2 regions of the Catenibacterium sp. GCM10023432 genome follow, and region 1 is predicted to be linked to the other one. Evidence: predicted binding sites of a transcription regulator. Region 1 holds the regulator's gene; the other holds the start of a gene.
The links. Region 1 encodes Rex, which represses fermentation and respiration genes when NADH is low (regulators of the CRP and FNR family bind a similar motif). Its sites were predicted from a motif close to GTGAANNNNTTCAC; they were not measured.
Positions count from the first base shown of each region.

Region 2: the regulator Rex is predicted to act here: its motif matches at 12,795-12,808, upstream of ACFOZZ_RS04895 (3-hydroxyacyl-CoA dehydrogenase).

Region 1 is NZ_JBHSEB010000086.1:4,157-19,680, reverse strand. Features, by position in the region: partial or broken gene ACFOZZ_RS11215 (hypothetical protein) at 1-3, opposite strand, end outside; gene der (ribosome biogenesis GTPase Der) at 272-1,579, opposite strand; gene cmk ((d)CMP kinase) at 1,591-2,253, opposite strand; gene ACFOZZ_RS11200 (hypothetical protein) at 2,266-2,877, opposite strand; gene ACFOZZ_RS11195 (ferredoxin) at 2,994-3,170, shown strand; gene ACFOZZ_RS11190 (pseudouridine synthase) at 3,200-3,943, opposite strand; gene ACFOZZ_RS11185 (DUF5662 family protein) at 3,974-4,528, opposite strand; gene ACFOZZ_RS11180 (hypothetical protein) at 4,642-5,004, shown strand; gene scpB (SMC-Scp complex subunit ScpB) at 5,018-5,608, opposite strand; gene ACFOZZ_RS11170 (segregation and condensation protein A) at 5,598-6,332, opposite strand; gene ACFOZZ_RS11165 (folate family ECF transporter S component) at 6,343-7,146, opposite strand; gene ACFOZZ_RS11160 (NAD(P)-dependent oxidoreductase) at 7,266-8,645, opposite strand; gene ACFOZZ_RS11155 (metallophosphoesterase family protein) at 8,642-10,069, opposite strand; gene asnS (asparagine--tRNA ligase) at 10,112-11,497, opposite strand; gene ACFOZZ_RS11145 (redox-sensing transcriptional repressor Rex) at 11,503-12,147, opposite strand; gene tsaD (tRNA (adenosine(37)-N6)-threonylcarbamoyltransferase complex transferase subunit TsaD) at 12,140-13,153, opposite strand; gene rimI (ribosomal protein S18-alanine N-acetyltransferase) at 13,153-13,590, opposite strand; gene tsaB (tRNA (adenosine(37)-N6)-threonylcarbamoyltransferase complex dimerization subunit type 1 TsaB) at 13,581-14,186, opposite strand; gene tsaE (tRNA (adenosine(37)-N6)-threonylcarbamoyltransferase complex ATPase subunit type 1 TsaE) at 14,179-14,625, opposite strand; gene ACFOZZ_RS11120 (DUF402 domain-containing protein) at 14,606-15,169, opposite strand; gene ACFOZZ_RS11115 (energy-coupled thiamine transporter ThiT) at 15,312-15,524, opposite strand, start outside.
Region 2 is NZ_JBHSEB010000034.1:47,442-62,965, forward strand. Features, by position in the region: gene leuS (leucine--tRNA ligase) at 1-1,723, opposite strand, end outside; T-box leader at 1,766-1,965, opposite strand; gene ACFOZZ_RS04840 (ATP-binding cassette domain-containing protein) at 2,012-3,793, opposite strand; gene ACFOZZ_RS04845 (ATP-binding cassette domain-containing protein) at 3,795-5,498, opposite strand; gene ACFOZZ_RS04850 (TIGR01212 family radical SAM protein) at 5,543-6,475, shown strand; gene hpf (ribosome hibernation-promoting factor, HPF/YfiA family) at 6,548-7,084, opposite strand; gene metK (methionine adenosyltransferase) at 7,192-8,337, opposite strand; gene ACFOZZ_RS04865 (NifU family protein) at 8,517-8,744, opposite strand; gene ACFOZZ_RS04870 (RNA-guided endonuclease TnpB family protein) at 9,130-10,182, opposite strand; gene tnpA (IS200/IS605 family transposase) at 10,262-10,666, shown strand; gene ACFOZZ_RS04880 (hypothetical protein) at 10,751-10,927, opposite strand; gene ACFOZZ_RS04885 (CvfD/Ygs/GSP13 family RNA-binding post-transcriptional regulator) at 11,100-11,459, shown strand; gene ACFOZZ_RS04890 (glucose-6-phosphate isomerase) at 11,456-12,736, shown strand; gene ACFOZZ_RS04895 (3-hydroxyacyl-CoA dehydrogenase) at 12,929-13,867, shown strand; tRNA gene ACFOZZ_RS04900 (tRNA-Gly) at 14,120-14,193, opposite strand; tRNA gene ACFOZZ_RS04905 (tRNA-Lys) at 14,200-14,275, opposite strand; tRNA gene ACFOZZ_RS04910 (tRNA-Gln) at 14,285-14,360, opposite strand; tRNA gene ACFOZZ_RS04915 (tRNA-Tyr) at 14,368-14,452, opposite strand; tRNA gene ACFOZZ_RS04920 (tRNA-Thr) at 14,455-14,530, opposite strand; tRNA gene ACFOZZ_RS04925 (tRNA-Val) at 14,554-14,629, opposite strand; gene ACFOZZ_RS04930 (hypothetical protein) at 14,975-15,310, shown strand; gene ACFOZZ_RS04935 (HEAT repeat domain-containing protein) at 15,334-15,524, opposite strand, start outside.

The DNA of each region.
Region 1 (15,524 bases):
CATGAAATGTCACCTCCTTTCTTTAGAATAGGATTATCATCCCATATTTATTCTACCCTTATAGTACGGTATAATAAATTATTTGTATTAAATGGTATTTTTATTATATTTAATGTTCAGATACTCCTCTAAACATATCCCTTTACTCATTATTTCTACTGCACCATCCTTGCCTAAATAACGAGATATCTTATTATAACAAGCCTAGTACCAATAAATATTTATTACTTCAAATTTCATTGCGCAAAAAAACTGACCTATTAAGTCAGTTTTAATCTCTTTTTCTACAGATAATATGTATTGGCGTTCCTTCAAACCCAAAACGATCTCTTAAGCAGTTTTCTAGATAACGCTTATATGAGAAATGCATGAACTTAGGATCATTTACAAATAATACAAATGTTGGTGGCTGTACAGCAACCTGGTTGGCATAATAGATCTTAAGTCTTCCACCTTCAAATGTAGTTGTAGGATTCATTGCCTGAGCATCTACAATAACATCATTTAATACACTTGTAGTCACACGTTTATGAGCATTCATGTATGCTTCTACAATTAAATCAAATAATGTATTAATACGCTGTTTCTTTAAAGCACTGACAAAAGCAATACGTGCATAGTCAAGATACTTAAACTGTTCTCTTAAGTTCTTTTCCATCTTAGCCATTGTCTTTTCATCTTTAGTCACAGCATCCCATTTATTAACAACTAGGACAACTGATTTACCTAATTCATGTGCATACCCCGCAACATGCTTATCCTGCTCAATAATGCCTCTTTCACCATCGACAACACAAAGAATAACGTCACTCTGTTCTACAGCCTTTAAAGCACGAAGTACTGAATATTTTTCAATATTCTCATAGACTTTACCCTTCTTACGCATACCTGCTGTATCGATGATTCTATACTTATACCCATCTTTTTCAAATGATGTATCAATAGCATCTCTTGTTGTTCCTTCAATATTAGAAACAATAACACGGTCTTCACCTAGAATCGCATTTGTAAGAGAAGATTTACCAACATTTGGTCTACCAATAATAGACACCTTGATTTCATCCTCTTCAAACTCATCTTCTTCATCTGGAAGCACTCTAATAACTTCATCAAGAAGATCCCCTACACCAATACCATGAGCACTTGATACAGGAATTGGTTCACCAATACCTAAGCTATAGAAATCATAAATGTTATCTCTAAATGCCACATCATCAATCTTATTAACAGCCAAAAGTACAGGTTTACCTGATTTCTGAAGCATTCTTGCTACAAAGTTATCTTCACTTGTTAAACCTTCACGTCCATTAACTACAAAGATAATAACATCAGCTTCTTCAATCGCAATCTCAGCCTGAGTCTTGATCTGTTCTGTAAAATCAGCATTCTTTAATTCAATACCACCGGTATCAATAATTCTAAATTCTTTTGTAAGCCAGCTTGCTTTCGCATAAATACGGTCTCTTGTAACACCTGGTACGTCTTCTACAATAGAAACACGTTCACCAATAATACGGTTAAATAATGTAGACTTTCCTACATTTGCACGACCTACAATCGCAACAATACCTTTTTTCATATTTCGCCTCCTTATTGAGTCTTCTTTTCAACTAAATCCATAATATGTGCAACAACTTCATCAATAGTCATATCTGAAGTATCAATTTCAATTGCATCATCTGCTTTCTTTAATGGAGAAATCTCACGTGTCATATCTGCTTCATCACGTGCAGCCACTTCCTTCTTGATTTCATCAAGATCAGAATTCAATCCACGACTTAAGTTTTCATTATGACGACGTAAAGCACGACATTCAATAGATGCCACCTGATAGATCTTTAGCTCTGCATTTGGTAATACGACAGTTCCAATATCTCTACCATCAAGAATAACGCCGCCTTCTTTGGCCATTTCTCTTTGTTGTGCAACTAAATATGTTCTTACCTTAGAATAAACAGAAACAATAGATGCACCTGCACTGATTTCATTCACACGAATATCTGCAGTTACATCACGATCATTTAAATAGACAGTGTTATCAGGCATTAATTTAATCTTAATTTCTGGTAATAAACGACAGACAGCATTTTCGTCATGGAAATCAACACCCTTTACAAGTGCATAATATGCAACACAACGATACATTGCACCTGTATCAATATAAGTATAACCTAGATTATTTGCGACTCTTTTAGCAATCGTAGACTTACCTGCAGCTGCAGGCCCATCAATCGCAATAGCAATTTTTTTCATTCTAAAATCCCCCTAAATATTCAGAAAAGTCATGATAATAAATACAATCACCGCAATGACAAGTAATGCGATTACACCATTCAAAATCTTTGTAAGTTTTTTATCTTCTTGTTTTTCCGGTAATGGTGCTTTCTTTTGTGCATGTTTATTTTTATAGTTTGGTGCACTTCTCACTACTGGTTCAGTTTTCACCGGTTCACGATATGATATTTCTTCACTGTATTTTCTAAAAGCTTCAACATCTTCTTCAGGTGACATAGCAGCCAACTTGTCCATCAAGCTACCACCCTTCACTGCATGCCCTCTTCTTAACTCAGACGTATGATAATCACAGATAGTATCCTGTGAAGAAGCATCCTCTTTCATTTGATTCAAAATATCAAGACGTGTATCCGTACGTGTTCTTGTTTTATTGAGATGATCCTCGTGCAATGATTCAAATGGGTTGCTTTCATATTTGAGTGTTTCATATGTCTTTGGTTCTAGACTTTCACGATGATTTGACTTTGGTATAAATGATAAGAAATCATCATCAGCATCATCCTCTTCATGAGGCACATAAGTATCATCATCGATATTGTCACGTAAATCCTTATACTTAGACATTCTTGTCTGTTCTGACATAAATTTCACCACCTAATCGTATTTATTATAGCATACCTATAAAATTAAGAAAATAACTTTCAAAAAACCTCATAATCCGCTATAATGGATATATATGAAATAAGGAGGATATGTAAATGAAAGTTAAAGTTAATGAAGGCTGCTTAGGTTGCGGTGCTTGCGCAGGAATCTGCCCAGACGTTTTTGAATTAGATGACGAAGGATTAGCAAAAGTAATCGTTGAAGAAACTGAAGATCCAGCTGTTCAGGATGCTATCGATGGCTGCCCAGTTGGCGTAATTGAAGCTGAATAATAAAGCAAGAGGATGCGATGCATCCTCTTTTATTTTTTGTTTGCGTTTTTCTTTTTTAAAGCCATTGTACGTAATACATTTACTTCATGTGGTTTTAAACGACGATAAGTACCAGGAGTTAATCCCTTTAAGTCAATTGGACCAATCATGATTCTTCTTAAACGCTTTACAGGATGTCCTACTTCTTCAAACATCTTCTTGATTTGTCTGTTCTTACCTTCTACTAAACGAATCAACAACATAGTCGTACCATGTTCTTCATCATTTCCAGTAATCGCAATTTCACAAGGTAATGTTTTAACACCTTCTAGATAGATACCTTTTTCTAGCTGGTTCTTTTCAGCCTTGGTAAGTAATCCCTTAACAGATACTTCATAGACTTTTTCTAAGTGACTAGATGGATGCATAATAAGGTTCGCAAATTCACCATCATTTGTCATAAATAAAGCACCTGTTGTATCATAGTCAAGTCTTCCTACTGGATAAACTCTTTCATTACTATCTGCAAAATAATCAGCTACACATGTACGATCATGTTCATCACTCATAGTACACACGCATTTTTCTGGTTTATAGAATAAATAATATACTTTATCTTCTTTATTAATAAGTTTTCCATTGACACAGATTGTATCTTTCTTAGTGACCTTAGTACCAAGTACTGTTACGACTTCACCATTCACTGTCACTTTACCTTGCTGGATGAGTTCTTCTGCTTTACGACGTGAAGTATAACCACTCTGTGCAATCACTTTTTGTAACCTTTCTTCCATTGTTCCACCCTTTCTTTTCCATTAACTAATCTACATGAAATCGTCCTTAAATTCAACAAAATATTCATCATAATCATGATGTCTATTTAGCATTTTAATTGTATCATCTAGTCCATGATCTTTTAAATAAACAAGCATGAAACGAATTAAGGCACGTGTTTCAGGATGTAATATATAAGAATATTGTCCTAATTCATAGTATTGTAAAGGAAAGGCATCTGTATAATTCTTTCCTTCATAAATCTTGCTTGCTGCAACTCTATCACAGAACATCTCTAGCACATAATTGTAAGGCATTTTAGCAGGAACCTGACCCTTTCTTGTAAAATCCACCCAGTATTCCCAATGATGCTTATTACGGCCTTTATGATGAAGCCAGGCTGTTGAGTAGCCTTTCTCATTTCTTTCAGCGCTATTAGGAGAATATGTTCCCTTATAATACTTAATACCTGTAATAAATTCACTTGGAGAATATTTAGATAAGTCATGTAATAAGCCCTGCTTATATAAATGTACTTTAAAGCATAGCTTGCCTACCAATATCTTATGTCTTGTAATTGTTTTAAAATGTCCCCAAATATGCACTGTATTTCCCTCATTTCTGTGTGTTTACCACTATAATATAAAATCATTCTTAAGTATATGTCTTTTCTTTTTATAATTCAATGATATAATGATAGAGAATTGGAGGTAGAACTATGGCATTTCACATTGAAATAGAAACAAATATTGATGATGCTTCACTTGATGTAGAAAGCTGTGAGGAAGTTATTACTTTCTTGGAGAACTCCTACGAAAATGTGAGAGCAGAAATATATAGCTACTGCTTAGGTATGCGTACATTAAGATATGCATTAATAAGTATTGTCGTATTAGGAATCCTTTTCTTTATTAGTCATTCTAAGTTATTCTTATTTGGAATGCCAATCGTGACACTGATGATCATGCTTGGTACCATTTCTCTTGCAGAATCAACTTCTGTGGCTGTAAAGAAACAGGTTAAAGAAAAGATTGAATATTATAAACGTCGTTTAAAACTATTAAAAGAATGTCAGTCATAAAAAAAGTCAGAAACTAATTCGTTTCTGGCTTTTCTTCTACCTTTTCCTGATATTTTGTATTGAAGATATCTTCTTCATCAAATTCAGATTCGATTTCTTTAAGTTCTGGTAATTCATCCAAGCTTTTTAAGTTAAAAGCATCCATGAATTCATCAGTGACGCCATATAAAACAGGTTTCCCTGGTGAATCCTCACGACCTACTTCCTTAATAAGGGCTTGTGCTAAAAGCTTACGAATCATTGATTCACAGCCTACACCACGTATTTCTTCAATACGAATTCTAGTAACAGGCTGATAATAAGCAACAATAGCCAATGTTTCTAACGCAGACTTAGATAGTTTTCTACCACTTGTAGTCATCATCTTCTTATAATAGACATCATGCTGTGATAATGTCACCATCTTATAAGTCCCACCAAAATCACATATATCTACACCCTTAACTGTTTTAGAAGCATAAAGAGAGAGTAATTCATCCATCAGTTCGTAAGCTTCCTTCTTAGTGATTTCTAATGTATCCGCAATATCTTTAATTGTAATGCCTTCATCACCATAGATATAAAGCATACCTTCTATGACTGATAAATACTCATTATTGTCCATAGTCTGTTCCTTTCAAATAAATCTTTTCAAAATTACCACTTTGAGCAATCAATAACTCACTGTTTTTCACTAAGACAAGAATAGAAAGGAATGTCACTATCGCAAAATAGCGGTCTCCTTCATCAAACAAGTCTTCAAAATCAACAGTTTTACCTTTATGACGCAAGAAATAACTTCTGATCTGTTCTGTTCTTTCATCAATAGATATTTCTACACGTGCAATTTTAGATTCAAGAGGATGCAATAGAGCACGTCTTTGCATTACTCTCTGCATCGCCTTGATCAAATCATAAACTTCCATTCCCTCAGGAATAGTTTCTTCACCACTAGGAAGATATTCTTCTAATGCTGAAGGTATTTTAGAATGCATTGTCTGACGTTTATCATAAGAGGCTTCAAAAGCTTCTAAGATACCATTAATGCGGTTCTTTTCAATCAGTCTTTCAATCATTCTCTTTCTTTCTGCTTCATAATCATCTTCTTCATCTATTTCTGGCTTAGGAAGAAGTAATTTACTTTTCATTTCAATAAGCCAGGCTGCCATGACTAAATATTCAGAGACAGCTTCTAAGAGAGAAGGATCCATAGTTTGAATATAAGCGAGATACTGGTCACATACCGCCGCTACATCAAGATCAAGAAGATCCATATCATGTTCTTTTATTAGATGAAGCAAGAGATCGAGCGGCCCAGTAAACTGGTCTACAGTGACCTGGTATTCCATATCCTTACTCCTATTTATATAATTTATCCATCTGTTTCAATAATGGGAATCCAATAATGATTTCTAATGGGATAATAAAGCATGCCTTAATCACTCGAATACTTACAGATACCACAAATGGAATGCCATACATAATCTGTAGCCAGAAAGGTGTTAAGCAGAATGTAATTGCAAGTTCTACTAAAATAACACTTAATAGCCAAGTACCAAATAATGACACATCATTGTCTTTCATATTCTTTGTGCGTTTCAACATAAAAAGAATAAAACCTATAGAGGCAATAAGGCAGAGTCCAATCATAACACCTTTTTGCAAAGATGTTAATGTATAAGTGACTTTACCAATAGAGATTGTTTTTTGTAAAGCAACAAAAAGCGATCCTGCTCCACCAAATAATGCAATCATGAGACATACAACTTTACCAAATCGTTTTCCATCTACATTCTTTACTTTTACAGCAATAAGTGATGGAATCAAACCAATCAATACCTGATTGAGTGTAAATCCAAAGAATGGGAATCCTGTTGGAGAAATCACTAAACCAAGTAAATCAGTAATTAAACCAATGAGATAAGCATAGCTAGGTGAAAGAATAATACCTGCCAACATAACTGGAATATATTCAAAACCAATCTTTAAGCTTTCAGCACCAAATAACGGTACCATAATAGTAAGTCTCTTTAGAATCAATGTGATGATAATAATCAAAGCACTAAATGCGAGCTTTTTGGTATTTCTTCTTTCTAATGGATAAACCTTAAAACAGTAAATACCAAGTAATACTAAAATACATACAATAATAATTTGAATCATTTTTTTAAATGCTACAATAAACAAATGTTTCTGTTTCAACCTATCGCTAGTCCACAGACGTTAATTCCGATCATCTCTGACCGTACACTTGCCTTCTTATAGGCTCCTCCTTTTCCTTTTTAACAGTTATTACGGTCCTCACCTTTAATAAAAGCGATAATGTTTTCACGTACTTCAAAAATCAAACGATGTCTTGCTTCTACTGAACCCCATGCAACATGTGGTGTGAAAACGACCTTTTGAGGATCAACACTATATAAAGGGCTTGTTGAAGGAAGTGGTTCTTTTTCAAATACATCTAAACCTGCTCCTGCAATAAGGTTATTATTTAATGCATCACTTAGTGCTTCTTCATCGATAATAGGACCTCGTCCTACATTGATGAGGTAGGCTGTATCTTTCATCTTCTTGAAAGCTTCTGCATCAAATAAATGTTCTGTCTCTTTTGTAAGAGGTGAATGAATAGAAATAATGTCACTTGTTTTAAGTAATGTATCAAAATCCACCTGCTTGAAGTGTTCATCCTGATGATGTCCAGTTGTAGAATAATACTGCACCTGACATCCTAATGCTTCCGCAATACGTGCAACGCGCTGACCGATTGCGCCTAGACCAACAATTCCCCAAGTCATAGTAGATAGTTCATGGAATGAATAACCAAAGAATGAGAAGACCTTATCCTTTTCATATTGCTGTGATTTTACATAACTATCATAGCGTGATGTATGTTCAATAAGTTCTAGACATAATGCAAGAGTAAGCTGAGCAACAGCTTCAGTAGAATATCCTTTTACGTTGGCTACTCGGATTCCCTTTTCTTTTGCATAATCTAAATCTACATTGTTTGTGCCAGTGGCTGTTACCGCAATCATCTTAAGATATGGACAGCGGTCAATTTCTACTTTTCTAAACAGATTCTTATTTGTAATAACGATATCTGCATCCTTACAAAGAGAAATAACATCTAACTGGTCTACATTTTCATGATAAGTCACTCTTCCAAGATCATCAAAGATATGTGTGTTAACATCCTTCCCTAATGTTTCTACCTGCAAGAAGACAATACGAAGTTCCTGATGTAACAAACCAAGAATTTCTTCTTTTGTATGGTCCTGCATCATCTTACCAAAAATAATACATTCGTTAAAGTCTAAAACTTCAGCTTCATGTAATTTACCGCAAACTTTTCCATCAATCATCTCATAAGTCAGCATTCCACCCATCATGGCCATCCCTAATGCTTTAGAGGTAATGCCTTCATCATCATTAATTGCTTCAAGAATCACTTCTTTAAAGTGTGGATCTGCTTCAATAGATGCTTCAATGACATCTTTTAATGTATCATGCTTGAGAATTTCTTTTCTAAATGCATCATGATAGATAAAAGGTAATACAATATCATATAGTTCCATAGGAACTGGTTTTTCATATCCCTTAGAGAAATTATATAAAATCGCAATCCCTAAGCGTTCATCTTTCATTTTATCAACTAATTTCATTTATCTTCCTCCATTAAATATACTTCAACACGTTTCCTTTCTGCTTTCTTGTTATCATCATAGAAAATCAGACATGTTTTCATCTTCTTATCCATATAATCATATCGTAATACATTATAAGAATAATAATGACTTTCACTTTCTTTTAAACCACCTGTTGCACTTCCTGCTGAGATATAGTATGTACCATTTTTATTCATGAAATAAGGGACATGCTTATGACCATGAAGGACATATTTAATATGACGTTGTTGAAGCCATGTTGCAAACATATTAGCATCTACAAGTGCTTTAGATTTATCCAATATACTTCCAAATATAGATTTTTCACGCCATCGTATTTTTAAGAAGTCCGACTTAGAGACTTTAAATACATGATGGTGTAGTAAGACCACAATCGTATAATCTTCTAGATTTTCTATTCCTGCAAGTTCTGAGTCTATTTGGTCTAATTGTCTTCTTGTGATCATTCCTCTAGCTAAGTTACCACCAGCATTAGAATCTATCTTTACAAGTATAATCTTATCTTTTTCTATAACCTTGATCTTTTCACCTAGTAAATAGGCTATGACTTTTGTACGTTGTCTTCCACCAATACTTAAGCCTTTTACTATCATATCATGGTTACCTAACACAAAAGTGATATCTGCCTTATATCTCTTTCTAATCATTGTCATAAAGCTATTGGCCTGATACATATTCTTTGTATTAGGAGAATTCATGAGATCACCTGTAATAAAGACCTGTTTACTATGAGGACTATGTGCATATTGATCACATTCATCCATAGAATCTAAGAGATTAGAAACTGCCTTAAGTTTCTTTTTAGGTCCTAGATGTAAATCAGATAGATGGTAAATAAAAGAAGAATGTCCTTCTTTATTAAACATTGTCTTCTCATCAATCTTTTTCTGTAATGCCTTTGACTGGGAATTACTATGCAATGGGTAAAAGGCTGCATGTTTAGAATTAAATATGAGTCCTCCAGGCCATTCATCTGCATAAAATAAAGCTTCAAGTAGTCCAGGAAATGGGTCTAAGAAAGACAAGTCTTCCTGCTTAAAAGGTTTGCTTATTGTAAAGATATAATCCACTCCTGTAAAAGAATAGTTTTCAATTTCTTTATTTGTACCAGGAATAAGAAACAAGAAAGTCTTATCTTTAAAGAAAGAACGAATACGTTGTAAACCTTCTTGTAAATTGGTATGTGTCAGCATGGATACATCTTTAATTGTCATATCAGGACAAATCATACTGAATGAATACTCATCAATCATATCAAGTTCTTTAAATTCTATGTGATGATTTCTTAACCACTGTCGATAATCATTAAAAGACTGATAATTCAATAAAGCACGAGAAAAAGCACGGTCATTATGGTAAATCATATTAAAAAAAGTATTGATGCCATTAAATTCATCCATAATATTACTTCCTTTAAGAAAAAAGACCACATATGTGGTCTTTTAGAATTTCAAGTTACGTGGTGTACGTGGGAATGGTTCTACATCTCTAATGTTAGCCATACCAGTTAAATACATTAAGAAACGGTCAAAACCTAAACCGAATCCAGCATGCTTACATCCACCAAAGCGGCGTAAATCCATATACCACTGTAGTGTCTCTTTATTCATGCCCTTTTCATCCATTAGCTTTTCAAGAACGTCATAACGTTCTTCTCTCTGTGAACCACCAACTAATTCACCGATGCCAGGTACTAATAAGTCACATGCTGCAACTGTCTTGTTGTCATCATTTAAACGCATATAGAATGCTTTGATTTCTTTTGGATAATCTGTTAAGAATACAGGACCACCTACAACTTCTTCACAGATATAACGTTCATGTTCAGCATTTAAATCAATACCCCATTCAACCTTGTTATCAAACTTCACATCAGCCTTTAATAAATGATCAATAGCTTCTGTATAAGTCATACGTGCAAAGTGAGAATCTCTAACCTTTGTGATACGGTTGATACAGTCATGGTCAACCATCTGTTCAAAGAATTTCATTTCTTCTGGAGCATTATCTAGGCAGTACTGAATACAGTATTTAACCATTTCTTCAATTAAACACATATCATCTTCGAGGTCTGCAAATGCGATTTCTGGTTCTACCATCCAGAATTCACTCGCATGTCTTGATGTATTTGAGTTTTCAGCTCTGAATGCTGGTCCAAAAGTATAAACATCTCTAAATGCCATAGCGAATGCTTCTACATGTAACTGTCCTGTTACTGTTAAGTAGGCTTCTTTTTCAAAGAAATCCTTAGAGAAATCAGTATCATCAATAGTTGTTACTCTAAACATTTCTCCAGCACCTTCACCATCATTAGATGTGATGATTGGTGTATGTACATAGACGAATCCCTGATCCTGGAAGAATTCATGAATAGCCATAGATAATACAGATCTTAATCTGAAGATAGCATAGAATGAATTTGCTCTTGGTCTTAAATGAGGGATTTCTCTCATAAATTCAAAAGAGTGTCTCTTCTTCTGTAATGGGTAATCACTATCACAGTCCCCTTCAAGAATAATTTCAGTGGCTTCTACTTCAAATGGCTGCTTTGCATCAGGTGTTAATTTTAACTTACCTAATACATGAATAGCTGAACCAGTTGCGATATGTGAAACTTCATCAAAGTTCTTTAATTTTTCTTCTAAATAAACAACCTGACAATTTCTAAAATAAGAACCATCATTTAATGCGATGAATCCTAGTTTACCACTATCTCTATTTGTTCTTACCCATCCTTCTAATTCAACATACTCTACGTTATCTGTTTCTACAGCATTATCTGCACGACAGATTTCATAAAGTTCTCTTACTGTCATAAATTCAAACATCCTTCTTACTCCTTTGTATTTGATTTCATCTTTAATTCTAATTCTTGTATTGCTACAACGACATCCACATTCTGTACCTCTACTCCCTGAGGCACAATAAAATGAGAGTGGGTGAAGTCTACAATGCCTTTAATCCCTAATGCCACTAAACGATCCACCATTTCCTGAACATTATCAGAAATCGCAAGAATCGCAATCTTACAGTCCTTAGGGAATGTTTTTTCCAAATCATCACTCTTATGAATCTTGACACCAAAACGTTCGCCTTCAATATTAGCATCCTTATCATAAGCACAGACAATCTGTCCAACTGTGTATTTCCAGCGGTTATATTTCAAAATAGCTGATCCCAAGTTACCTACACCAATCAAAATAATTGGTTCATCAAGTCCTAAACCTAAAAAGTCACTGAGTGTTTCAATCATCTCTTTTGTATCATAACCATAACCTCGTTTGCCCAGTGTATTCTTCTGAGGCAAAAAGCCAAAGTCACGACGGATAGTCGTATCCTGGATATGAGTAACTTCCGCAAGTTCACTCGATAAGAAGTTCTCTTTGCCTTTATGTCCCATAACTCTTAAAGCCTTCAAATAAACAGGAAAACGTGTCATCGTCGCACGTGAAATTTTCTGTTTCTTTTCATTACTCATAGTTGTCTCCTACACTTTCCGCCTCTAAGTCATAATCTGGCTTAACAGACAAGTCCAAAGGGGCAAACATATTGTATTTATACATGATACTTGCAGCAGATGCAATCATTGCTGCATTATCTGTACAATACTTCATTGGTGGAAAAATAACAGGAATATCACTTGTACTCATTTTTTCTCTGAGACCTTTGTTCGCACTCACACCACCTGCTACAATAATCTGCTTTACACCAAGATCATGAGCAGCAGCTAGGGCTTTAGAAGTAATCGTATCCATAGCCACATCCTGGAATGAGCAGGCTAAGTCATTGCCATTGATTTCCTCTCCTCTTTGGTCTGCATTATGCTTTAAGTTGATGACAGCGCTCTTTAAGCCACTGAAGCTGAAGTTATAGCTTCCATCATCAAGTGGTTTTGGAAGTGTATAGCTATGAGTTCCCTCATGCGCCATTTTATCTAAAACAGGTCCTCCAGGATATGGAAGATGTAGAACACGTCCTACCTTGTCATAGGCTTCACCAATTGCATCATCAAATGTTGTACCAATGACTTCAAAAGAGAATTCCTTTTTCATATAAACAAGTTCTGTATGTCCTCCTGAAACAACAAGAGCCATTGCAGGATATTCAATATCATTCACTAGTTCATTAGCATAAATATGCCCCGCAATATGATGTACACCAATAAGTGGTTTGTTTAAATAAATAGCCAATGTCTTGGCTTCCTGCATACCAACATGCAAAGAACCTACAAGTCCTGGTCCTTTTGTGACTGCAATTGCATCAATCTCCTCTAAAGAGATTTCTGCCTGTCTTAATGCTTCCTTTAAAACAGTGCTGACACATTCAACATGTTTACGGCTGGCAATTTCAGGAACAACCCCACCATATTGTTTATGGATATCAATCTGTGATGCAACAACATGACTTAATAAATCTTTTCCATCCTTTAAGATTGCAACACTCATTTCATCACAGCTTGATTCAATAGCTAGAATAACAGCCATTATTTTTCCTCCTTTCTTACCATGAGATAAGCATCCTCATGGTCTGCATAATAATCTTTACGTATAGCACATATCTCATAGCCATACTTCTTATATAAACAAATCGCACGTTCATTTGATACACGCACTTCTAAACTATAATTAATACACCCCTTATTATGTCCTTCTTTTAATCCATAATCCATCAATAACTTAGAAAAGCCTTTTCCTTGATAATTTGGATCAATACCAATTGTAGTTAGTTCACAGTTTTCATAAGCATACCAGAATCCTGCATAACCAACAATTTTGTCATCTACAAGAACATAGTAATGGGCATAATCATTTGTTTTTAGTTCATGAAGAAAATCTTCTTTAGACCAGGCAGGGGTAAATAATAACCCTTCTAGTCTTTCAATCTCATCAAGATCATCTTCCTGCATTTCTCTTAATAACATGCTTTTTTAGCCTCAACATCTTTAATATAAGTTGGTACTAATAGATCAACATTCTTGATTGGATCAGCCATCTGTCCTAATGCATAAATATTAGCACAAAGATCACATTCTTTTTCATCTAACCCAAGACAGCCTACTTCACCTACAAGTTCAAAGTCTTCATATTCAGCACGTAATAGGGTAAAATCTTCTAAAGTCATGACCTGTTCCTTAATTAAAGGAAGACCATTTTCATAAACACCAACAAAGACCTTGTGTCCTCTTGCATCAATAACACTTAGTGCCTGATTCATACCTGCATAAGCGGCTAACGAACTCACAGATTTAATTCTTACATCAGACACTGCAGCAAGTGTCTTTGCGATAGTCATTGCAACTCTGACACCTGTATAAGAGCCAGGTCCTGATGTAATAATCATCTCATTCACATCCTTTAATGCAATATGATGACGATCAAGTACTTCCTTTAATGAAGGAATTGCTTTTTCTGATTGTCTTCTAGAACCTTTTTCCTGGAAGGCTTCTAGACACATATTATCCTTAAATAAGCCTACAGCTAAATAACTATTTGATGTATCCATCACTAAACTAATCATGTGTAACCTCCCTCACATAGTTCTCATACTTTTCACCAATAGGATGAAGCTTTAAAGAACGTGTTTCATCTTCATTCTTTATTATTTCTATTTCTAATCTTTCTTCTGGAATAATGTCTTCAATAAACTGTGGCCATTCAATCACACATAAGCCATCATCTTCAAACATCTCTTCAAATCCCAAATCATCATCTGCCCCTTCTAGGCGATATGCATCAAAATGATAAAGGGTCATACGTCCAGAATAAACCTTCACAATAGTAAAAGTAGGAGAATTGATGATCTTCTTGATTTCAAGTCCCTGTCCAATTCCTTTTGTGAATGTAGTCTTACCAGACCCTAGATCCCCTGTTAATGTGATAATAGAATGGGGAAAGATTGTTTCTCCTATACGTTTACCAAAAGCAATCATTTCAGCTTCATTTTTTAAGTTTATCATTTTTAGTTCCTCTATTTTTCATCATCTGCTGATACTTATTATACCACTCCTGGGCAAATCCTGCACGAAAAGGACCAGATGCATTCATCGTCATCACAATCAAACGATTGAGCTGTTCATGGAATATCTCATCTAATTCATCTGAATATTGATATTTAATACGATGAGCCGCATATTCACCTTCATCTAGTACTTTATAACGATAGCCAGGCCATACCTTTAAATCAAGGTCATAATCAATATACTTAAGTGCTTCTCCATCATATAATATAGGAGAGGCAATATTACAATAATAATAGATACCATCACTACGGATCATACAAATTACATTATACCATCTATCCTTAGGAAAATAACAGATAGCTGGTTCTTTAGTGACCCAGGAACGACCATCTGATTCTGTAACTAATGTATTATTATTTATACCGATAAAATGGCGATCTGTTTCTTCTAATATTTTACAGCGTGACCACGTACGATGTGGCTTACCGTCATGTTTATAGCAATGGATGAGCACATCCTGCCCCACTAATGAATTCTTCATAATCAAACCTCTTTCAACCTATCGAATATAATAGCAAAAAACAGGTGAAATGTACATAAACCTCACCTGTTTTTTGCTAAATAAAGCCTTTTTAAGTTATCGTTTTCTGTTCAAAATAAAAAATAACAGTGGTTTCCCACTGTTAAATAGCCTTAAATGCTTTCTGAAGTTTTGGATAAATAAGTGCAAACACTACATAAGTTAAAATAAGTGTACCTACATTATAACCAATGTTGTATAAGAATGAATAAACCCAAGGATTCATGTTCTTAGGTGCATAACTTACAAATAATACAGCACCAGATAATAAATGTGAAATGAACTTAAGGATCATTCCTACAAAAATACCTGTATA
Region 2 (15,524 bases), on a different contig from region 1:
TCACACCATTTGGACCAAGAATCATACCTTGATGGTATAGCTTTTTGAATGGTTCTTTAACTGGTACGATACCCTTGTCATATAAATAGTTATTCCACATACGTGAATATAATAAGTGTCCTACTGCATGTTCTGGTCCACCAACATATAAATCAACTGGCATCCAATGCTTTAATAATTCTGGATCTGCAATAGCCTTATCGTTATGTGGATCAATATATCTTAAGAAGTACCAAGAAGATCCTGCAGAACCAGGCATTGTACTTGTTTCTCTCTTACCCTTCTTACCATCTACTTCTACATTAACCCAGTCAACAGCCTTATCTAATGGAGAAGAACCTGTCTTTGATGGACTATAATCTTCAAGTTCAGGTAGGATAAGTGGTAACTGATCATCACTTAATGCAACAGATGTTCCATCATCAAAGTTAATGATTGGAATTGGTTCACCCCAATATCTCTGTCTTGCGAAGATCCATTCTCTTAAACGATAGTTAACATGCTTAGAACCACAATGATGTTCTTCTAACCAGTCTAACATCTTATCGATTGCTTCCTGTTTATCTAAACCATTTAAGAAGCCAGAGTTGATATGTACACCATCCTGTGTCCATGCTTCCTTAGTAATATCTCCACCTTCTAATACTGGAATAATATCGATACCAAACTTCTTTGCGAAAGCATAGTCACGATCATCATGTGCAGGAACAGCCATGATAGCACCTGTTCCATAACCAGCTAATACATAGTCAGAAATCCAGATTGGAATCTTCTTACCATTTACTGGGTTGATTGCATAAGCACCAATGAAGACACCAGTCTTTTCTTTATTTAATTCAGTTCTTTCAAGTTCTGACTTAGTTGCACATACATCTAAATAAGCTTTTACTTCATCCTTCTTATCAGGAGTCGTAATCTTTTCTACTAATTCATGTTCTGGTGCTAATACACAATAAGTAGCTCCAAATAATGTATCACAACGTGTTGTGAATACTGTGAATTTATCATCATAACCATCTACCTTAAAATCAACATGAGCACCGATTGATTTACCAATCCAGTTTCTCTGAATTTCTTTAGTAGATTCTGGCCAATCAACTTCTTCTAATCCTGCAAGTAATCTTTCAGCATATTTAGGGATATCAATAACCCACTGTTTCATATTCTTACGAATAACAGGGAATCCACCACGTTCACTCTTACCATCAATAATTTCATCGTTCGCAAGTACTGTACCTAATTCTTCACACCAGTTAACAGGAATATCTACATATCTAGCTAAACCATCTTCATATAACTGTTTGAAAATCCACTGAGTCCATTTATAGAAGCTAGGATCACAAGTAGATACCTGCTTATCCCAGTCAAATGAGAAACCTAACATCTTTAACTGTTTAGTGAAAGTCTGAATATTCTTTAATGTAAATCCTTCAGGGTGGTTACCTGTCTTGATTGCATACTGTTCAGCAGGTAAACCAAATGAGTCAAATCCCATTGGATGTAATACGTTATATCCCTGCATTCTCTTCATTCTTGACATGATGTCAGTTGCTGTATATCCTTCTGGATGTCCAACATGAAGACCTTGTCCTGATGGATAAGGGAACATGTCTAAGGCATAGTATTTAGGCTTTGAGAAATCATAAACATCTGTTTCGAATGTCTTATTCTCTTCCCAGTATTTCTGCCATTTCTTTTCTACTATCTTATGATCATAAGTCATAATTTTGTCTCCTCCACTTTTAAAATAAAAAAAGTCCTCATGTCTAAGGACGAGAACTCGCGGTACCACCTTAGTTCATGAAGACTGATTCATGCGCTTAATGCTTTAACGCAGCAATACGTGATCTGCTTACCACAGACCCATCTCCCTAGCGAGTTCAATGGATGACTTTACTTATTCACACCAGCCATAAGTTCTCTTAAAAAGCATGACCATCTACTACTCTAGTTCCTTGACTTTTATATACTCACTCACTTTATCATAATTTCCCATTATTTGCAAGAATTATCATCTCATTTTAAGAATGCGGGATGGATTGAGTTTGATAATATAAATAACACTAAACAATGTTGAGATACAGACTAACAAGAATGAACCAGCCCACAATAAAAGCATACTAAGAGGCTGGAATGTAAGATGCATGGGAAAGTCCGTAATCTGAGGAATAATCTGATTCATCACCTTCATAATACCTAATAATATAAGAGAAGCAGTCAAATAGCTATAAGAATGGAGAATCAGACATTGATAGAAAGACATCTTAAAAATATGTTTATTCTTTTCACCATAGGCTTTCATAATCGCATGATCCTTCTTTAAATGCATAGCATGAAGAATCATGATTTCCATAATCATAAAGATAGAAGAAATAATAGTCAAAATAGAAAAAATGACAAGAATCATCTGAATTCTATTCATGTTATCATTTAATGTTTTCTTTGTTGATTCCCCCATTGTCTTGAATTCATATTCAGGATAATTCTTTTTTAAAGAATCTATAATTGATTTGTCTGCCTTATACTTTAACATACCATATCTTGCAGTTGGTGTCTGATTAAAGAGTGATTCGATCCAATGATAGTTAGCAAATTCATACATATAAAAGGCATCATAATTGTAAGTTTGTGGAGATATACCTACTATTTTTACTTCTATTCCTTTGATTTTTAATTGATGTTTATAATAGATCGTCCATGATGTATTGAGTAACGAATTTACCTTCTTATTTTGGGCAAGTTTTCTTGCCGTTGAGAGAGGTACCGCAATTTCATGATTATTTTGTGGTGCTCTTCCATATATATACTGGCTGACATAAGATGTATCATCAGATATAAACAGAACTTCATTCTTCTGATATCTTTGACTATTATGAGAGATTCCCATGAGATTATAATCATCTAAATTCAAATAATGATAGGTTGCTTCATTGAAATGAGTTAAAGATAAAGGATCATCATTACGTAATTTATAAGTAATTGACTTCTGTGGGATCAATGAAGAGAGATATTGATAGATGGTATTACGAAAAGAAAATGTAAAGGTAAATGTCATCATCAGACATAATAATGCGATAGATAATGCGAAAGACATTTGAAAGAACCTTTTACGACTACTTAAAAAGGACTGGATTGTTAGCTTGAAAATAGGAAAATGATATCTTTTATTACTACAATGATTCTCTTTAGGATATACATCTGTCTTTTGGATTACTGTATCCTTTATGATATAGCCATCCTTCATCTCTATAATACGATCACTGTATTGTTTCACTGATGTTTCATCATGGGATACAAATAATACAAGAGAAGAATGAGAACGTTCCTTCAATATCTGCAATACTCTCTTTGCATTATCTGGATCAAGTGATGCTGTTGGTTCATCACATAGAATAATATCTGGATTATAATAAAGAGCACGTTCTATCGCAGTGCGTTGTCTTTGCCCTAAAGAAAGTGCACCCACTGGAGTATTCTTAAACTGTTTAGTGAGTGTTTCATCCAATATGTAAGATGATTTATGAAAATAATCATATAAACGAATATTATTTGTGATAGAAAGCCAAGGAATAAGATGAAAATCCTGAAAGATAATAGAAATCTTCTTATCTTTATAAATGACTTCTCCAGAATAATCATCATCGAGTCCAGCAATAATATGAAGTAAAGTACTTTTTCCACATCCACTTGGTCCTATTAGTGACACAAATCCTATATCAGGAAGCGTACAAGAAATATTGTCTAGTACATGTTCATGCAGATAACGTTTATTGATTGATTTAAGTTGAATCATATTATTCCTCCCTGAGTAATGAGACTATACTTTCTTTCTTAATACGAATAAACGGTGCAGATGCAGAAAGTATGAGTATAAGAAGATAGAGAAAATAGAAAATAACATAGAAATAATAAGGAGAGGCAAGGCAGGTAAAATGGAAATATTCCTCAAATGATGTCAATGGAAGAATAGAAAGAATGATTATAAACATCACTATGCTGATAGAGTAAATAAATGTGCCAATAATAAATATTTCTATCTTTGATTCACACTGTAACTGTTTGTATGTTGCACCCATAGAGATTTTTAAAGCTAATGAGCGGCTTCTTTCTAAGTAAAGAGAAGAGAAGACTGTTTTTGTGAGTTCTATCGCCACAATTAAACTGATCATCATATAAGCCAATGCAATTATGCGACCAATAGAAATAAGCGTACCATAACTCATCTTCTTCATATATACATCATTATCTGCTTCATAATTGTTTTCATAACGTTTAATGACTGTTTCAGGATTATTGGTGATAATATCCATCTTGTCATCTCTTATAAGATCTGGATATTTCTTATCTATATCATGATGAAAACAGACAAATTGATCCTGATAAAAATTATCTTCTATTACTCCTACTACTTTATATGTGTCATCTTCTAATAGATGACATGTGAATTGTGATTTGAGTTTATGAGATAAATTATGTGTAATAATGACTTCATTTGTATGATGAGGAAAACGACCTGAAAGAAGCTTGATATGATTTTTCTTAGCAGGTAAACGAATCAAAAATGCATTCACACCTTTTATATACCCACTTTCTATATCAAAGTGTGGCGTTTCTTTTTCCTTTAAAGAGAGGGATTCCCCATCATGACTTGCTATAGTCACAATATCTTTAAGTGGTGCTTCCATGTAAGATTTTTCTATGGAGGTAGAAAGACCATTTAAACCACTTATAATTACTAGCGAAGTCACAATAACAAGTATCTGAAAGAGTGAAAGAAGTGCTAGTCTCCTTCTTTCTCCTAACACTTCTTTAAAGCTATATCTTAAAGAGAAGTGCTTCTTATGTTGAGGAATCAGAACATCTTTATTTGTATTCCCTTCTTTAACAGTATGTAATGTCTGATTCCTCATCTCTATGAGTATATCTACATATTCATCTAATAGTTCTGTATCATGAGACACAACAATGACCAAACGATCTTCTGAGACTTCCTTTAAGAGTGTCATAACCTCTTTTGCCTGTTTATAATGAAGTGCACCTGTTGGTTCATCGCACAGTAATACAGGTGCATCCTTTAATAGAGCACGAGCAATAGAGACACGTTTCATCTGTCCAATAGAAAGTTCATTAGGACATCTTTTCATAAGTTTATCTATCTTCAATCGTCTAGTGATTTTATCCATCTTCTTCTTATTCAAATCAATCTGACCAAAATAACATCCAGCCATGATGTTTTCTTCTACTGTATAAGAAGGTATCAGATCATTATTCTGTTTAATAAAACCGATCATCTTACAAAACGAGGCATCTATCTCTTTATAATTGAAAGTAATCTTTCCTTCATATTTCAGTAAGCCACATAAACAATAAAGAAGAGTTGATTTCCCACATCCTGAAGGACCTTTAATACCTACTAGCCCCGTATCTGGAAATATATAATTCACATGATCTAATAGACATATATCATAACTCATAGTTAAGTCTTTAAGTTCTAGCATATTCTTTTCTCCTTTTTATGTTATAATGATCCGGGTGATAAAAAATGAATCCTTTTCCATATTCTTTAGATAACAAACGTTATCATACATACAACTATTTTTTAAAAATGAGATATCATAAAAAAGTCGCAAAGGTCTCTTTAGATGCCCATTTTACTTGTCCTAATAGAGATGGGACAAAAGGCTTTGGAGGCTGTATATTCTGTTCTGAGAAAGGATCTGGAGACTTTATTCTAGATAGCGATTCTCTTTTAGAACAGTTTAAAACAGGTTCTGAAGTGATGAAAAGAAAGTGGCCTGAAGCTATCTTTATTCCTTACTTCCAGGCATATACAAATACCTATGCTTCTTTAGATCAGTTAAAGAAGATCTATGAACCATTTATTGGTATGAAGGATGTTGTTGGTATTGCGATTGCGACACGTGCAGACTGCCTCACTGAAGAAATATGTGCTTATTTAGAAGAATTATCTAAGAAAACGGATGTCTATATAGAATTAGGCTTACAGACTATTCATGATACTACCGCAAAAGAAATCAATCGTTGTCATTCATATCAGGAATTCTTAGATGGACTCTCTATGTTAAGAAGACATCATTTAGAAGTCTGTGTGCATATCATTAATGGTTTACCTAATGAAACAATAGAGATGATGTTGGAGACTGCAAAAGCGGTAGGAAAACTAGATATTCAAGGTATTAAGATTCACAATCTCTATGTCACACAAAATAGTCGTCTATATAAGCTCTATTATCCTTTTAAGATGTTAGAAAGAGATGAATATATTTCTTTAGTTGCAAGACAATTAGAATATATTCCAAGTCATGTAGTCGTAGAAAGACTGACTGGAGATGCACCATTAGAAGAATTAGTAGCTCCTTTATGGTCTATTAAGAAAACAACAATTCTTAATGATATCGATAAATATATGAAAGCACACGATATTATGCAGGGCGATCTTGTATCTCTCAAATAATATATACGAAAGAAAAGAAAGAATTACTTAAGAACACAAAAAAAATCTGGCCAAAAGCCAGATTTCTTTTTATTATTCTTCTGTTTCAAGAAGACCGTATCCACCATCTCTACGTTTATAGACAACACATACTGTATTAGTTTCGATGTCTTTATAAACGAAGAATGAATGACCAATGAGTTCCATCTGCATGATAGCTTCTTCCATGTCCATTGGTTTAGGATTAATTGTTTTTGCCTTAACGACAACGTCTTCTTCTTCAGGTTCTTCAAGAGCTTCTAAAGTGTTAATGTTGAAAGCGAGTTTATTATTCTTTGACTTTCTACTTAACTTTGTCTTGTACTTTCTGATCTGTCTTTCTAGTTTATCGATAACTAAATCGATTGCTTCATATAGATCATCACTTGTTTCTTCTGCACGAAGAAGAACATACTCTGTAGGAATTGTAACTTCAATTTTCTGACCAAATGGGTAAGTTCTAATTAAAACCTTAGCCTCCACATCTTGTCCCATGATGAAGTACTTGTCGAGCAATGCTAGTTTTTTAATAATCTTGTCCTCAATAGCATCTGTAATTGTAACGTTTTTACCTCTGACAATAACTTTCATAATTAATTCCTCCTTTACAATTCTTTCTATATCTATATTATACATAAAAAAAAACTAAAAAAACACTCTTGACATAAAATATAAAAAAAGAAGACGTTAATGTCTTCTTAAGCTAAGTATTTCTTTAAGTCTTCTACTTTATTTAATTTTTCCCATGGGAATTCAACATCAGTACGACCAAAATGTCCATAAGCAGCTGTTGGACCATAGATTGGATTTAATAAATCTAATGTATTGATGATACCCTGAGGAGTTAAATCAAATTCTTTCTTGATTGCATCTAAGATGACTTCATCAGCTACCTTACCAGTACCATAAGTATCAACATGCACACTTGTAGGATCCTTTATACCAATTGCATAAGATAACTGGATTTCAATACGATCACATAATCCTGCTGCAACAATGTTCTTAGCAATATAACGAGTGATATAAGCTGCACTTCTATCTACCTTTGATGGGTCTTTACCAGAGAATGCGCCTCCACCATGTCTTGCCATTCCTCCATAAGTATCAACGATAATCTTACGTCCAGTTAAACCAGTATCACCATGAGGACCACCAATAACGAATCTTCCTGTTGGATTGATGAATACCTTGTAGTCTTCATTCATATGATGCTTTCTTACAACTTCTTTCATGATTTTTTCTTTAATGAATGTCTTGAATTCTTCTTCATTGAAATCTGGATCATGCTGGATTGACATAAGAATTGTATCAACCTTAGGATTGTTTTCATCTGTATAATCAATAGTAACCTGTGATTTCATATCAGGTCTTGCATGCTTGAATGTACCATTATGTCTTAATTCACTTGCGTAACGTACTAATTCATGAGCCATAGAGATTGGTAAAGGCATATATGTTTCAGTTTCATTTGTTGCATAACCAAACATGATACCCTGGTCACCTGCACCACCTACTTCTACATTTGTACCTAATGCGATATCACTAGACTGTGTATCCATTACTACCTTGATTTCACAAGTATCTGCATCAATACCTAAATCTTCAGCAGTATAGCCGATTCTTCTCATCACATCACGAGCCACTGCTTCATAATCTACTTTCGCATTCGTTGTAATTTCTCCACCAATAACTAATAAATTAGTAGTTGCAAAACATTCACAAGCTACACGTGAATATTTGTCCTGTCTTAAGCATTCATCTAAGATTGCATCACTAATCTGATCACAAAGCTTATCTGGATGTCCTTCTGATACAGATTCTGATGTAAATAAGTTCTTTTCCATTTTCTTCTTTTCCTCCTGTAATAAAAAAGCTCTCCTCAAAGAGGAAAGCGTAGTAATCTGCTTCCTCTTATTGTTCAAGTAATACTTGCTTGGTCAAGGCACCTTCTATATAAGGGTTGCCACCACTTTAAAACGATCCTCATCTGTGTGGTTCTGAATAAGAGTATAAAAATATTTAATTAAATTGCCTGTACTTCAATAACGCCTGGGACTTCTTCTATTAAAATCTGTTCAACACCATCTTTAATAGTAGAATCTAACATCATGCATCCTGCACATGCACCAAGCATATGTACATAAACAATGCCGTCTTTGAAATCAACGAATTCTAAGTCTCCACCATCTCTTTGTAGATAGGGTCTCAACTTATGAATGACTTCCTTAATGGCTTCAATCTTTTCTTCCATGATTTCACCTCGCTTCTGCTTGACCATTATAACACACAAAATAAAAAAGAAAAGTGATATGCCCTATAGAATCACTAAAAAACATACTTATTTATTAGACAATTTTGATAGATTGCACATTTTTAAGCATAATTCGCTATTTTTATAAAGTAAATGAACTCTGAACATGATAAAAGAACCCCTGAGGGTTCTTCAATGTTATTCATCGCCCATATTCTTAATATAATCCAATACAAAGTCAACTACCCACGACCTAAAGGTCATGGGCTTGTAACTGCCCAGTCGTACTAACGGTTTACACCTCCGACCTTTAACCCCAATAGATATTGCTATCTAAAGTGGCGTTACATCATAGGGTGGTTGACAGCACCCTTTGTAGCAGAGTTTACTCTGTTACAACTGTATTAGGTACTTGGCTATCTGCAAGATAGTCTATTCCCATACGATACAGATTCATAGCTCCAATGCGGTCATCATTAGATTTATAGCCACATTTTTTGCAGGTAAACAGATGTATCTTCTTATTGCGGTTAGACTTTTCAACATGTCCACAGCAAGGGCAGCACTGGCTTGTATAGCGAGGGTCTACCTTAATAACAGAAGACTGATTCTGTTTTGCTTTGTAGATTATTTTCTGCTCAAGGTCATAGAAAGACCATGATACAGAAACGTAACGATCTTTTGTCTTAACACGTTCTGTAGCATTACGAATGCCTGACAAATCTTCCAATACAAAGAGAGTGTGCTTTGGATTGTTTTCAACGAGTGCCTTCGATACCCGATGGTTAATATCCTGCATCCAACGGTTTTCTCGCTGACCGATAGCTTTACCACTAACAAATCCAGACTTATGTTTACTGTCATAAGTTGCAACAACAAAGTTAATACATCTGTCAATACCTACAACGTTGCAGATGTCAGAAATATTACTTTCTTCAATCTCATAGGTAACTGGTATATGCAGATAGTATTTGCCATGCTTACTTACAAGCTTGGCAGTACCAAACTTATAAATCGTATGATCGAAATACTTAGACATTCCATCTGAAAAATAAGATAACTTCACACGACCATTAAGCGTATTGATTGAAAAACGGTTTTGTGTTAAGGAATAATCTCTGTTCCAAACCAAATCATATTGAGGCTTTTTGAACGATGGTTTAATCCACTCATTCTGATTTTCAAGAATGGTCCTATATCTGGCGATAACAGTCTTCAGAACAGACTGAGCCATCTGCGATTTAAGGTTAAACTTTTCTCGTAAAGTAGAATACAAAGCTTTATTAAGTGAAAACTGCTTTAAGTCATGAGTGCGGAATACATAGTCTGAAACATAATTACAGGCATTACGATAAACAGACATAGTCTCATCAAGCAAAAACTTATCTGTTTCAGCTGCGATTATTTGAATTTTAGCTGTAATAGTCATCTGTTCCATAGATGTACTCCTTTCATAGATATTTCGCTATATATATTATATAATATGTATAGTGATAATCGATATTTCGAGGTGAACTGTGAACAATAGATACAATCGTTATAACAGACGAAAATACAGCCTGAAAGTACATATAGTTCTAGTAACCAAATACCGCAAACAACTACTAAAAGACTTTATCGCCGATGATGTTAAACAAGAGATTCTCGATATAGCTAATACTCGTGGCTACGAAATTATTGCGATAGAAACTGACAAAGACCATATACATTTCTTATTAAGTTACGATACATCATATATAGTCTGCGATATTGTCAAAATTGTAAAGCAGGAAACAACATACCACTTATGGCAAAAGTATAGTTCGGTCTTATCAAAACAGTATTGGAAGGAAAAAACATTTTGGTCAGATGGTTATTTTGCTTGTAGCATTGGAGAAGTGACATCAGCAACTATACAAAAATATGTTGAAAGCCAGGGATAATAGATACGATTTACGAGGCTCCTCCCGCCACCTATTAGCAGTGGGTTTCCGCCTATGACAAACGGAAGGATTTATTTATGAATATCAATAATGAATGACAAAGAGTACGACAATCATCCATCCAACAGACATATGAACATGTCTGCATACTGCAGTATCCCATATCCCAGCTTCAAACTTATAGTTACTTACAATAGTTGGAACTTGTGTGAGTATATAGAGTAATACAGCAACCAAGATATATAATATTTTTTTCTTCATATGTTTCTCCTCTACTATGTTAGCATGCGCTAACTATACCATACTCACCTTTTTGTAAAGTATATTATAATAAATACAAATTATTTATCTTTTTCACATTAAAGAATTATTATTATCTATTCTTTTATCACCATTATAATTATGCTATAATGCAGTTGATTGGAGGCGTGCAATGGAACATCAAGTTCATGTAGGTGACATTGTTGATGTGACCATTACTGGTATTCAACCATATGGTGCATTTGCTTTATTGCCTGATGGAAGCAGCGGATTAATTCATATATCAGAAATATCTGATGGATTTGTTCGTGACGTAAATCAATTTGTCTTTTATGGAGAACAGGTTAAGGTAAAAGTCATTGATATAGATAGCGTCCATCACCAGGCAAGGCTTTCTTTAAAAGCAGTCGCGAAAAAGAGACGTTTTCGCAAAAGAAAGTCAATCGTGGAAACACCTAAGGGTTTTAATCCACTAAGAGAAATGATGCCTCGATGGATCAGTCGAGGAATCGCAAAGGAGGAAGATGTATGATCAACGTTGATTTAAGTAAAGCTAAATTAACAGAAAGCATGGAATCATATAAGGACAGAGTCGCAGAAGTTCATGATATGATCCACAACAAAACAGGAGCAGGTAACGACTTTTTAGGATGGGTTGACTTACCTACTAACTACAACAAGACTGAAGTAGAAAACATTAAGAAAAAAGCTACAGAATTATCTGAAGAAATTGATGTTTTATTAGTTTGTGGTATCGGTGGTTCTTACTTAGGCGCAAGAGCTGCTATTGAAGCAATCAATGGTCTTTACCCAACAAACAAGGTTCAGATCATCTATATTGGTAATACATTCTCTGCTACTTATTTAGCACAGGTTAAGAACTATGTAAAAGATAAAGAATTCGGTATTAATGTAATTTCTAAGTCTGGTACAACTACTGAAACTTCAGTTGCTTTCAGAATCTTCAAAGAATTACTTGAAGAAACTAAGGGTAAAGAAGTAGCTCAGAGAAGAATTGTTGCTACTACAGATGCTCATAAAGGTGCATTAAAGACTTTATCTGACCAGGAAGGTTATACAGAATTCGTAGTTCCTGATGATATTGGTGGACGTTATTCTGTATTAACTGCAGTAGGATTATTCCCTATCGCAATGGCTGGTATCGATGTTGATGCAATGTTAAAGGGTGCTAAAGATGCACAGGATAAATACAACAATCCAGATCTTCTTACAAACGATGCTTATCAGTATGGTGTTGCAAGACAGATGTTATTAAAGGCTGGTTACCCAGCTGAAATGTTTGTAACTTATAACTTACAGTTACAGCAGACTGCTGAATGGTGGAAACAGTTATTTGGTGAATCTGAAGGTAAGGAAGGAAAAGGTATCTTACCTACAAGTGGTACTTTCTCAACTGACCTTCATTCATTAGGACAGTTCATCCAGGAAGGTTCTAAAGTTTTATTCGAAACTGTATTAAAGATCAAAGAACCTCAGATGAACTTAGAAATCCCTAGTGATGCAGATAACTTAGATGGTTTGAACTATTTAGCTGGTAAGACAGTTGATTATGTTAACCAGAAAGCATGTGAAGGTACTATTGATGCCCATGTAAATGTTGGTAACGTACCTAACATTCAGATCACTCTTGATCATGTTGATGCATATAGCTTCGGTTATATGGTATACTTCTTCGAAAAGGCTTGTGCAATGAGCGTTTACCTATTAGGTGTTAACCCATTCAATCAGCCAGGTGTTGAAGTTTATAAGAAGAATATGTTCAAGCTTTTAGGTAAGCCTGGATATTAATAAGAAATCCCGCAATCGCGGGATTTTTTTGTACAATGTGATGAGTTTGTAAGAAATTGTGATGTTTTTCACAAAGTGTACTGGATAATCTCTTTTTAATCAGTATAATAAAAGCGAGATGATGTTAAAAAGATAGTAGTGAGGCAGAAGAAATTGTTCTTCTGTTTTCATTTTACTAGAGAGGAGACAAACATGAAGAACATTACTATTATGGGTGGCGGCGTTCTGGGATCACAGATTGCATTCCAGGCAGCATATTGTGGTTTTGATGTAACAATCTGGTTAAGAAGTGAAGGCAGTATAGGGCGTACACAGCCTAAGCTTGATTCTATCAAGCAGTCTTATATTGATGCAATCAATCTCATGGATATTGATAAATCTATCAATACATGGTGTATGGGTATTGCAGGCTATGATGATTTTGATAAGGAGAACTGCCTAGAAAAGGTAGAACGTGCTTATTCTACAATCAAGCTAGAGCTTGATATGAAAACAGCAGTTAAAGATGCTGATTTAGTCATTGAATCTATGACAGAAAATATGGAAGCTAAGAAGGATGTCTATACAAAGATGGCTCCCCTACTTCCTGATAAAACAATTCTAGTTACTAATTCTTCTACTATGCTTCCTAGTAAATTAGCTAAGTTTACTGGTAGACCTGATAAGTTCCTTGCATTACACTTTGCAAATACGATTTGGAAGAATAATATGACAGAAGTTATGATGCAGGATAAGACAAATAAAGCATGCTTTGATGAAGTCATGAAGTTTGCAAAAGAGATTAGAATGATTCCATTGCCTGTCAATAAAGAAAAGTCTGGTTACCTACTCAATTCTATGTTGATTCCATTATTATTCTCAGGTATGGATTTAATGGTCAATGGTATCTCTGATCCTGAAAGTATTGATAAAGCATGGACTTTAGGTACTGGTGCACCTAAAGGACCATTCCAGATTCTTGATACAGTAGGATTAAAGACTGCCTATGAGATTGTAGGCATGTATGTAAAGATTCCTGGTTTCCTAGCACCTTATAATTTTAAAGGTATGCATAAGATGTTGAAGTCTTATATTGATCAAGGAAAACTAGGATATAGTACTGGTGAAGGATTCTATAAGTACAAAAAATAAGTAACTAAGCTAAATAAATGCCAGGAGTTTATACACCTGGCATTTATTTTTACATCGTATTTATTCAAAGTGATTTTCTCTAAATCAGCAAATACTTTTTTTATCAAGTGCTACTGCATCCTCAGAGATTTCCTGTTCAGATTCAAAGATTGCTTTGTCATTGCGTTTTGATTTGCTAATTCAGCGTTCCTATTAAAAAAATAGTTTACAGGTACAAAAAAAGTCAATCCGAAGATTGACTAATTCATAAATTGGAGCGGGTGATGGGAATCGAACCCACGTAGTCAGCTTGGAAGGCTGAAGTTCTACCATTGAACTACACCCGCATAGGATGGTGACTCGCAGGGGATTTGAACCCCTGACCCTCTGATTAAAAGTCAGATGCTCTGCCATCTGAGCTAGCGAGTCATAAAAAGATGGCTGGGATAACTGGATTCGAACCAGTGAAATGACAGAGTCAAAGTCTGTTGCCTTACCCCTTGGCTATATCCCAATAAAGATGGTGGGGAGGGACGGATTCGAACCATCGAACTCGTAGAGAACTGAGTTACAGTCAGCCGCGTTTAGCCACTTCGCTACCTCCCCACTGGTGCCGACTAGAGGAATTGAACCCCCAACCTACTGATTACAAGTCAGTTGCTCTACCAATTGAGCTAAGTCGGCAAATATTGAGCTATAAAATAAAATGGTGGAGGTTAACGGGCTCGAACCGCTGACCCTCTGCTTGTAAGGCAGATGCTCTCCCAACTGAGCTAAACCTCCGCTGCGGCTACTATATTATCATCATATTTATTCTAAGTCAACAGAAAATAGAAACTTTTTTGTAGTTTTGTATATAGGTATATTTGATTAAATGACGCTTTTTTTAATTTTTATTGATTTCTTCAAGTTTTTTTCTATTTTATTTGCTTTTTGTTATAGAAACGATTACAATTTAACTGTACCAGATAGCAGGTACATTTTAAAGGCTCTTGTTTAAGGCCGCTCTCAATGACACATACATTTGCTTTCCTTATTCAAGAGCTTTTATTGTGTCATGGGAGCATTTTTTTATTTGACAAATACTCTAATAGAGACTATATTCATTTAAAGCAGAGAGGTGATAGTATGCAAAGATTCACATTTGATGATGAAGATGACTCTATTCAAAAAGCCAAGAGAGTAAATTCTATTCAACAGAAAGAGAACGAGCCAGAAGTCAAAGAGGTAGTCAAAACGAAAGTGAAACATAAGAAATCACATTCTTTACCTAAACGTACTAAAACGAAGGTAAAGTATAAAGAGAAATCACATCCTGTGATGACTTTCATTAAGAATTTCATATTATTAGTATTACTTGCAATTATATTAGTGGCACTTGCGTTTGGTATACGTTTTTATTTAGATAACCCAGAAACAGTGAAACAGTGGTTCTGGCAAGGATATCGTTATTTATTCAGATAGAAAAAGAGGTCCTGATGGGACCTCTATTTGTTTACCTGAATGATGAAGAAATAAGCCATTGTCTTACCTCTAGGCACATCATAATGTTCTATGAGTGTAAGATAGTCTGAATTAAGTCTTAAATTCTTCTCTACAAGAGATATTTCAGTTGTATAGATAAATACATACCCTTCTGGTAAAACGTGTCTATGGATACGTTTAAAGAAGTTATCAT